3 regions of the Micromonospora humidisoli genome follow, and region 3 is predicted to be linked to each of the others. Evidence: riboswitches for the same ligand, from Rfam matches in the RefSeq annotation. Region 3 holds a riboswitch; each other region holds the start of a gene.
The links. A riboswitch is a leader RNA that binds a small molecule or an ion and turns the genes downstream of it on or off. The one in region 3 is predicted to bind cyclic di-AMP.

Region 1: another riboswitch for cyclic di-AMP. It lies ahead of JQN84_RS14460 (coiled-coil domain-containing protein); the one in region 3 lies ahead of JQN84_RS25955 (C39 family peptidase).
Region 2: another riboswitch for cyclic di-AMP. It lies ahead of JQN84_RS32255 (C40 family peptidase); the one in region 3 lies ahead of JQN84_RS25955 (C39 family peptidase).

Annotation. Positions count from the first base shown of each region.
Region 1 is NZ_JAFEUO010000003.1:781,146-784,493, forward strand. Features, by position in the region: gene JQN84_RS14455 (carbonic anhydrase) at 1-429, shown strand, start outside; gene JQN84_RS14460 (coiled-coil domain-containing protein) at 561-1,586, opposite strand; cyclic di-AMP (ydaO/yuaA leader) riboswitch at 1,590-1,721, opposite strand; gene JQN84_RS14465 (YibE/F family protein) at 1,888-3,231, opposite strand.
Region 2 is NZ_JAFEUO010000003.1:270,988-274,335, forward strand. Features, by position in the region: gene JQN84_RS11910 (C40 family peptidase) at 64-1,062, shown strand; cyclic di-AMP (ydaO/yuaA leader) riboswitch at 1,218-1,354, shown strand; gene JQN84_RS32255 (C40 family peptidase) at 1,367-2,407, shown strand; gene dcd (dCTP deaminase) at 2,457-3,035, opposite strand; gene JQN84_RS11925 (pyridoxamine 5'-phosphate oxidase family protein) at 3,182-3,348, shown strand, end outside.
Region 3 is NZ_JAFEUO010000008.1:41,288-44,635, forward strand. Features, by position in the region: gene JQN84_RS25945 (hypothetical protein) at 1-134, shown strand, start outside; gene JQN84_RS25950 (hypothetical protein) at 272-1,033, shown strand; cyclic di-AMP (ydaO/yuaA leader) riboswitch at 1,406-1,550, shown strand; gene JQN84_RS25955 (C39 family peptidase) at 1,824-2,675, shown strand; gene JQN84_RS25960 (CDP-glycerol glycerophosphotransferase family protein) at 3,084-3,348, opposite strand, start outside.

The DNA of each region.
Region 1 (3,348 bases), on a different contig from region 3:
GTGCTCGGCAGCGTCGAGTACGCGGTGACGGTGCTCGGCACCCCGCTGGTGGTGGTCCTCGGGCACGACTCCTGTGGTGCCGTGCAGGCGGCCCGGGACGCGGCCCGGACCGGCACCCAGCCCCCGGGACACCTCTACTCGGTGGTCGCCGCCGTCGGGCCGAGCCTGCGTCGCGCGGCCCAGCAGGGGGTGCACGACATCGACGGGATCGTCGACATCCATATCGCGCAGACCGTCGAGGTGCTGCTCGGCAACTCCCCGGTGATCGCCGCCGAGGTGGCCGCCGGCCGGTGCGCGGTGGTCGGGATGTCCTACCGGCTCGCCGCCGGTGAGGTGCGCCAGGTAGCCCCCGAGCTGCCCGCGCCCGCCGCCGCGGTGCCGGCACCGGCCGTGCCGGCCGGTGCCGCGACGGCACCCGTCGCCTCCTGACCCGCACCGGTCACGATGAGGGCCGCCCGGCTCAGCCGGGCGGCCCTCATCGTGCGCCTCGATCAACTCACCGGGCCGGTGCTGCGGTGTCCGGAACGCCGGACACCGCAGCTTCGGCCCAGCTGCACCCGCTACAACAGCGACACGTGGACGTGGTCGGTGTGGTTGGACGGTCCCGAGTACGAACTCCAGCCGTTGGCCGGGAACCAGATCTGCCGGTTCCAGATCACGTAGTAGATGCCCAGCCGGTCCGAGTTGCGGATCAGGAACGCGGCGAGGTTGTTGCCGTACATCCGGGTGTCGTTGTTGTGCCACGGGCTGAACCCGCTCTTCTGCAACGACCAGTCGCACGCCTTGCCCTTGGGGTGCTCCCACGGCCCACCGGGGCGGTAGCAGCCGACGAACCGGTTGAATCCGGCCCGCTTGACCTCCTTGTACATGTGCAGCGTGCGCGGGGTGATGCACCCGGACGTGGTCGGGTCGTTCTCGCTGCACGACTCCCCGCGCCACTCGCCGTTGGCGGTCTGGCCGGGTGCGACGCGGGCCACCGGGGACGTCGCGTCGACCAGGCCGCCGGTGAAGCCCCGACCGCCGACCAGGGCCAGTGCCTTGTCGGCCTCGGTCTTCTTCTTGGCCATCAGGTTGGCCTGCTTCTGCTGCTCACGGACCTCGGCGTCGACGGCGAGCTTGGCCTGCTCGGCCCGGGTCTTGACCTTGTTGACCTCGGCCAGCTTGCCGGCGTTGACCATGTTCAGCTCGTCCAGGGCGGCGGCCCGCCGGACGAAGGCGTCCGGGGCGTCGCTCTCCAGCAGCGCGGCGACCGCGCCGACCCGACCCGTCCGGTACGACTGGGCGGCGATCTCGGTGACCTGCGGAGCCAACGCCGCCAGCTCCTGCTCCGCCTTCTCCACCTCGATGGCGTATTCGAGTTGGCGTTTCTTGGACTTCTCCAGTCGGGTCTTCGCCGCCGAGTACTCCCGGTTCGTCGCCTCGATGACGTCGGTGAGCAGCTTGGGCTCCTCGTCCTCCTCGTGCCCCGAGGGGGTGGGCGCGTTGGGTGCTGCCGCCGCGGGGGCGGCGGCCGGGCCGGCGACCAGCGCCAGAGCGGCGAGCACGGCCACCACCGGAGTCCACCAGTGGCGTAGGGGTGCCGTCACAGTTGTCCCTTCCGTCGACCGCCGACCGGGTTAGCTGACGGGTTCGGGACGGAAGTGGCCCCTACCGCTGGCGCGGATTCACCCCAGGTGCTCGGTTCCCCGGCTCGCCGTACGGCGATTGGGCGGTGGCACCGCTGGCTCCGGTGGGCGCCTTCGGCGGTGACCGGCAGCGAGGTTACCCGAGAGTCGTACCGGGGATCTACGCCCGCAACCCGACCAAATGAGTATTTTCCCGATAGCGAGTGGTAATCAGTGACGTGGCCGACAGCCGCGACCTCGCCTTCGGTCACGCAGCGCAGTGTCACCATGCGGTGTCCGTGCTCCTTTCCGGGTCCGGCCACCGTGCGGGGGCCGGGGTGGACGGTTCGCCGTGCCGGGGCGCGCTCAACGCCTCCCACGCCTCGGCACGGTCGGGGGCGGGACGTGGGGCGGGCGTCGGCCCGGCCGTACCGGCGTCGGCCGGCCCCCGTCCGGCGGTGACCACCAGCGCGGCCAACCCGGTGGTCAGCGGCACCGCCGCCACCAGGCCGAGGGTCGCCACCGCGCTGCGGACGATCTCCTGGGCCAGGAACTCGCTGGTGAGGATCTGGCTCACCGGGCGGCTGTCGGCGGTGAGCAGGAGCAGCAACGGCAGTGACGCGCCCGCGTACGCCAGCACGATCGTGTTGACCGTGGACGCGATGTGCGCCCGGCCGACCCGGGTCGCCGCCCGGTAGAGCTGCAACCGGGACAGCCCCGGATTGGCGTGCGCCAGCTCGGTGACGGTGGCCGACTGGGTGACCGTGACGTCGTCCAGGACACCGAGCGACCCGATGATGATCCCGGCCAGCAGCAGGCCGTGCAGGTCGACGTCGCGTTGGTACATCGACAGCGTGGTGGCCTCCTCGCTGCCGTACCCGGTCAGGTGGGTGGCGGCGGTGGCCAGCGTGCCCAGGACGCCGGTCAGCACCAGACTGCCCAGCGTGCCCAGCACCGCCACCGAGGTCTGCGCGGTGATCCCGTGGGTCAGGTACAGCACCACGAACATGATCAACGCGGCGCCGGTGACCGCGATCGGCAGCGGCGCGCCCCCGGCGGAGATGCCCGGCACCACGAAGGTCAACAGGATGGCGAAGCTGGCCCCGAGCCCGGCCAGGGCGGCCAGCCCGCGCAGCCGGCCGAACGCCACGATCGCCGCCGCGAACAGGGCGACCAGCCAGAGCAGCGGCATGCCCCGCTGGTGCTCGGCGATGTGGTAGCTGCTCACCGACGGATCGGTGGGGTCGGCCAACGCGACGAGCACGACCTCGTCGCCGACGGCCACCGTCGGTGCCCCCGGCCCGGACGGGACGGGCGTCTCGACCTGCTCACCGCTGTCCGGCCCCTGCCCGACGGTGACGGTCACCGTCCCGCACGGCCCGTCGGCCACCCCCGACGGGCCGTCGGGCGTCTGCGGGGCGGGCGGGCACGGCTCGGTCACCACCCGGGTCACCGTGCCGTGGTAGCGGGGCACCTGCTCGCCCTGGTCGATCTTCGAGGTCTTCCCTGGCCAGAGCAGCAGCGTGGCGATCACCGTGACGACGATGAGTGGCACCACCGTCATGACGAGGATCCGTCGCACCCGGGGCGGGGTGGACGGAGCGGGGCGGGTGTGGTCGGCGCCCATGTCTGCGAGTTCTCCCAACGGTCCGGGACGGGATACGTGTCAGCCGACCTGCCGGTTCACCCACGGGCGGCGCGTCATCGTCGGACGATGGTAGCCAGCGCCCCGACCCGCCCGCCC
Region 2 (3,348 bases), on a different contig from region 3:
CCTTCTTCCCCTTAGCGAGGCGCCCGGCGGTCGGTTGCAAAGGAGTCGACGCCGGTGGCAACCATGCCCCCTCACCGTCACGCCCAGGGCCAGCCGCCCGTACGGCCGGCAGCCCTCCGGCGGATCGCCCGCCGCCTGCTCACCCTGGTCGCGGCGGTCGCCGTCGGTGCCGGGATGTTCGCCGTGCCGGCCCACGCCGCGCCGTCGCCCGAGGAGATCGAGGCGGCCCTCGACAAGCAGTGGGAGCAGATCGAACCGACCATCGAGAGCCACCACAAAGTCCAGGAGCAGCTGAAGGTCAACCGCAAGAAGGCGGCCGACCTCCAGAAGAAGATCGAGCCGCTGGCGCTGCAGAGCGAACTCGCCCTGGGCCGGGTCGGTGACCTCGCCTCCCGCTACTACAAGTCTGGCCCCTCGCAGGAGCTGAGCGCGCTGCTCACCACCACCAAGCCGGGCACCCTCGCCACGCAGCTGACCATCCTGGACCGGCTCGCCGCCGAGCAGCGCCGGGAGGTCGAGGCCGTGCTCGTGGTCCGCCGCAAGTACGACGCCGAGAAGCAGAAGCTCGACACGCTGATCGCCGCCGAGGTGAAGCAGGAGAAGGAACTCGCGGCCAAGAAGAAGCAGATCAATGCCGAGATCAAGCGGCTGCAGGCGGCGATGCCGAAGACCACGGTGAAGGTGAACGGCTGCCCCACGATCAACGGTGTGGTCAGCTCCGCCGCCCGGACCGCGATCGCGACCGCCTGCGCGCAGGTCGGTGACCCGTACGTCTGGGGCGCCACCGGGCCGAACTCGTTCGACTGCTCCGGGCTCACCCAGTTCGCGTACAAGGCGGCAGGTATCTCGCTGACCCACTTCACCGGTGCGCAGTGGAACGAGGGCAAGGCCATCCCGCGCTCCGAGGCCCGCCCCGGCGATCTGGTCTTCTTCTTCAGCGACCTGCACCACGTCGGGCTCTACCTGGGCAACGACATGATGGTGCACGCGCCCCGGACCGGTAAGCCGGTCCAGGTGACCAGCATCAACTACATGCCGGTGGCCGGCTTCCGCCGCCCCTGACCAGCGCAGACGTCAACCCCCGGCCCGATGGGCCGGGGGTTGCGTGTTTTCCGGTCACCGAGTGTGCCGGCCCGGCGGGTTGCGGATCGATAACGACCATCTCTACTCTGGTCAATCGTCGGTCGGCACCAGGTCCGCCCCACCCGGGGTGGCGTCGGCCGGCACCGCCGAGTCGCCTCCGGGCGAGCCGGGGACCCAGGTACGCCGGGGTGAATCCGCGACCGCCGCGGTAGGGCGCTCCCTTCCCGCCCGAACCCGTCAGCTAACCCGGTAGGCGGTCGAGGAAGAAGGAGCCCGGAGCCCGGTGGCACACCATGCCCCGCGGCCGCCGTCGCACCGGACGACCCAGGTCGCCCGGAACACGACGGTGCCGCGCCCACGCTGGTCCCGCTTCACCACCACCCTCGCCACCCTGGCCGCCGCAGCGGTCGTACTGACCGGTGGCCCTACGGCGGCGCACGCCGACCCCTCGGTCGCCGAGATCGAACGGCAGATCGACCAGGACTGGAACAAGCTCGAACCGCTCATCGAACAGCACAACGCCACCCGCATCGACCTCGCCGCCAAGCGCCGGCAGGCCGACGCGCTCGGCAAGCGCATCGCCCCCCTGCAACGCCGTGTCGACCAGGCGATGAACCAGGTCAGCGGCCTCGCCGTGCAGGCGTACAAGGGCGAGAACATGTCCACCGTCAACGCCCTGCTCGGCAGCCGCAACCCGAGCCAGGTGGTCGAACAGCTGGGGCTGCTGGACCGGTTCGCCAGCCGCCAGCAGCGCGAGGTGCGGGCCGTCGCCGAACTGCGCGACGAACTCGCCGCGACCAAGGCGCCGCTGGACGAGATGGTCGCCCAGCTCACCCGTACCGAAGCGCAGCTCGCGGCCCGCAAGAAGCAGATCAACACCGAGATCGACAGGTTGCAGAAGTTGCGGCTCAAGGTCTACGGCAACGGCGGCGGCGGGCCGCTGCGCCCGGCGCCGTGCCCCGCAGGCTACCCAGGTGGTCCGGCCGGTACGGCGGTCAAGTTCGCCTGCGCCCAGATCGGCAAGTTGTACGTGTGGGGCGCGGCCGGACCGAACAACTACGACTGTTCCGGGCTGACCATGGCGGCCTGGGCGAAGGCCGGGGTGTCGTTGCCGCACAACGCCCGGCAGCAGCGCCAGGTCACCGACCGGGTGAGCCGGGCCGACCTGCGCCCCGGCGACCTGGTCTTCTACTACTCCGACCTGCACCACGTCGGAATGTACGTCGGGGACGGCTGGGTCGTGCACGCCTCCCAGGCGGGCAAACCGATCACGATGAAGCGGGTCGACGACGGGCCGGTCAACAGCTACGGCCGACCCGGCTGAGCCACCGTGTCGGGGCCCCGGACCCGGGGCCCCGACACGGCACGCCGCGTCAGCCGATGGTCCAGGTGCGCCAGTTCTGCCAGGAACGGCTGGGGGTCGGCCCCCGCTGGCCCTGGTAGCGCGACCCGTACACCGCGGAGCCGTAGGGGTGCTCGGCCGGCGAGGAGAGCCGGAAGATGCAGAGCTGGCCGATCTTCATGCCCGGCCAGAGGGTGATCGGTAGGTTGGCCACGTTCGACAGCTCCAGCGTGACGTGGCCGGAGAAGCCCGGGTCGATGAAACCGGCGGTCGAGTGGGTGAGCAGCCCCAGCCGGCCCAGGCTCGACTTGCCCTCCAACCGGCCGGCGAGCTGGTCGCCGAGGGAGATGACCTCAAGCGTGGAGGCGAGCACGAACTCGCCCGGATGCAGCACGAACGGCTCGCCCGCCGGCACCTCGACCATCGACGTCAGGTCGTCCTGCTGCACCGACGGGTCGATGTGGGTGTAGAGGTGGTTGTTGAACACCCGGAACAGCTTGTCGAGGCGCACGTCGATGCTGGACGGCTGCACCAGACTCGGCTCGAACGGCTCCAGCGCCAGCGCGCCCGCCTTGATCTCGGAGACGAGGTCCCGGTCGGAGAGCAGCATCGGGACACCATATCCAGCGCCCCGGCCGGACCCGCCCACCGGGCCGCCCCACCGGCCGGCGTCGTCGCCGGCTCCGAGGCGTACGTCGGGCCGTTCGACCTGCGTGTCGGACTGATTTTCGAACGCCTGTTCGATAGGATGACGACATGGCATCCTGGTCCGCATTCGCCGCCGACGAGCCCCGACTCGCCGACGGGATCCGCCTTCTCCTGCAGCAGTACGGGTCGGGTTTCGGCTACCTGGCCACCGTCCGCGCCGACGGCGGTCCCCGGGTGCACCCGGTCTGCCCGCTGGTCACCGACGGCGGGCTGTT
Region 3 (3,348 bases):
CGACCGACCGGGTCGACGCCGGCCTGCCCGCCGTGCCGGCCGGTCCGGCACGGGAGCTTCCGACGGCCACCCTGTCGACACCGGCCGGTCGGATGCCCGCCGCCCCCGGGCCCCGGGCACCCCCGGCGCGCTGACCCCGCCCCACCGGGGCCGCCCGCCCGCCGCCACCACCACGACCTCGTCCCCGTACCGCCCCGGACGGACGTTGCCCGCAACGGTTCCGCCCCGGTACGGCCCCGATCCGCCCCATCCGCCCGCGAGGTGTCGACCCGTGACCACCGTGCTGTCCCAGTTCCTGATCGGGGTGCCGACCGCCACCGCGATCTGGTCCCTGCTGCTCGTCCTCGCGTTGACCGGCCTCGCCGTCCTGGTCGCCCGCCCCGAACGGGAGCAGCCGACCGACGTGACCGCCGTCGGGCCGCCGCCCGACGCCCCACCCCCGGTCGCCGACCTGCGCCGCTACGCCGACGAGGTGACCGTGGCCGCCGCCGGGGCCGCCCAGACCGCCCGCCGTCACCGGGCCGCCTGGCTGGCCGCGCAGGACACCCTGGAACGGGCCTGGCAGGAGTACGACGAGGCGGAGACGGCGGCCCGACGGTTCACCGGCGCGGGGGCGCTGCCCACCCCGCGTACCCCCCGGACGCCTGCCGAGTACGCCGGCCGGGAGCGGTGGCTGCACCAGGAGGCGGTGGCGGCGCACTGGCGGGGCGAACTGTCGGTGGAGCGGCTGCGGGACGTCTTCGCGCACCGCGACGGCTGGGACCCGCGCCGGCACCCCGTTGAGCACGAGGTGATGCTCGCCCGGGCGGTCCGGGAGGACCGGCGGGCGGCGTACCGGGCGGCGCACTGGCGGGAACGCGTCGCGTGGCGGGACGCCGAGCTGGCCGCCGAGGCCGCCCGGTCGCTGGCCGCCGAGGCGTACGCGGCGACGCAGCGGGTGCGTCCGGGCCGGGTGCCGCTGCCCCGGGCCGCGACGTCGGCGGCGACCCGCCCGACCCCGGCCACCCGCTGGCACCCGGCCCGGGTGGGCTGACCCGCCCCGCGACTACCGCCTGGTCCCACCCCGGGCCGGGTGGGCCGGGAGGTCGGGAGGTCGGGAGTCCCGGGGACCGAATTGTTACCCAGGCGGGTGTGGACGCGGTCACGCAGCGGCGGAACCGGACAGCCCGTCACACCCGGTCACATCGACTTCGTTGATCATCGGAGGTTGCGGGTCGGTTGTCCGGTCACGGCCCCGACGGGCCCGGACGACCATTCGTCCCCGGCCCGCACCCGGGCTGCCCGAACGCCCCGCACATCGGCCTGCCCGGCGATGTTTACGCAGGTCACAGGGCTTGGCGGGAGGCAAGGGCGACCAGTAGTGTCGCTGCGGTCCGGTGCGGTTCCCGATCGCAGCAGGCGACGCCGCGCCGACCCGCTCAATCGTGCTTGTCACGAACCGGGGACCCACACGCACCACCTGGGGTGAATCTCCGGGCCACGGCCCGGGGTAGGGCGATCTTCCCGCCCGAATCCGTCAGCTAACCCGGTCGGCGGCAGCGGAAGGAGTTCCCTCCTCGTGCAGCATGACCCCACCCCCTCGGTAATCCCTCCACCTCGGTGCCGGGGTGCCGCCGGACCGTCGCGCCTGACGCGCTGACCCGGCCGTCCACCCCGCCGCCCGACCCCACTCGGGCGACCCGCCGATCCGCCCGGCTCCCGTCGGGCGGACCCTACCGAACGAGCGGCCCAAACACCCGATCCGCGCGTGGCGTACCCGCCACGTGCCGGTCCGGCGTGCCCGGCCGCCTCGCCCCGTGGAGGAACACCCCGTGAAGCACCACATGAAGCGACAGCTCCGCCGACTGGGCGCCCAGCGCCCGTACCGGATGGTCGTCGGCTCGGCGGCGGTCCTCGTCCTGGCCGCCGGTGGCACCGCCCTGGCCGCCGGGGTCGACGACGCCCCGACCGACCAGCAGCGCGCCACCGCCGTGGCCGAGACCGCCCCCCGCCTCGACGACGTCGCCAGCCGCGCCCAGGCCCGGGTGGCCACGCCCGCCCCGGCCAGCCCGTCGGCCACCCCCACGGCCAGCCCGTCGGCGAGCCCCACCCCGTCGCCGCGCGTCACCCGGGCGAAGTCCCGTCCCACCGTCGACCCGGACCTGACCCGCAAGGCGGCCCCGAAGCCGCCGTCGTCGAAGGTTCTGCGCTACGACTACCAGGCCCAGATCACCTACTACTACTGTGGCCCGGCGGCGGTGCGTAACGCGCTCAGCGCGGCCGGCATCGAGCGCGGCCAGGACGACCTCGCCGCCCAGTTGGGCACCACCGAGATGGGCACCAACTCGGCCGAGGACACCACCCGGGTGCTCAACGCCGTGGTCAAGGGCGATCCGTACCGGACCCGGATGTTCGCCGGCACCCCGAGCGACGCGCAGGTCGAGCGGCTGCGGGCCGACGTGGTCGCGGCGGTCACCGACAAGCGGGCCGTGGTCGCGAACGTGGCCGGGGACGCCACCGACCTCGACGGCGGCTGGCACTCCTTCCCCGGTGGCCACTACGTCGCCGCCGTGGGCTACCGGGACAACGGCCGTACCGTGCGGATCGCCGACTCGGCCGACCCGTCCCTGCCGGCCTACTGGGTCGGCGTGACCACCCTGGCGAACTGGATCGCCACCCGGGGCTACTCCGCCTGACCCGTTGCTCTCGAATTCGATCCGGACCGCCTCGGCTGCCTGACCACGGGCACCGGGGCGGTCCGCTGTCGGCCCGACCGACGAGGACTGACGGCATCGGCACCACCGATGCCGGGTGCCACCCGGCGCGCCCCGGACCAACCACGCCTGCATCGTCCGAGGGGTGCACATACCACCCTCGCTCCCTACAGAGCTGATGACGGCAACGACTCAGTGCCGACGCCGCACCTACTTCAGGCGGAGCCGATCATTGCCGGTACCCGGCCGGTCAGCGAGGGCACACACGGCGTGATTCGTTTGCGTCATCAGGTCTGTAGGCGGCAGACGGCACTTGCGAGGGGGCGTCCGTGCACGCGTCGGGCCCGAGTGGCGAACCACGCCACCACCCCGGCCCGGGTCGACTCCCGGTCAGCCGCGCGGGGACACCGAAGCGTCGTCCCAGGTGGCGGTGCCGGCGGTACGCGGGGCCGGCGGGTTCCAGCCCGGCTCCAGCTCCCGGCGGGCCGCGTCGAGGAAACCGTCGGCGTACGCGTCGTCGGGGAAGTCGCCCAGGTAGCGGCGGCGGGTGTCCCACCGGGCCGCCGCCAGCGGATCGGTGTCCAGCAGCCCGGTCAGCACCTCGTCCAGGTTGGCCATGTCCCGGCGCAGCACGTAACCGGAGCGGGCCAGCGGG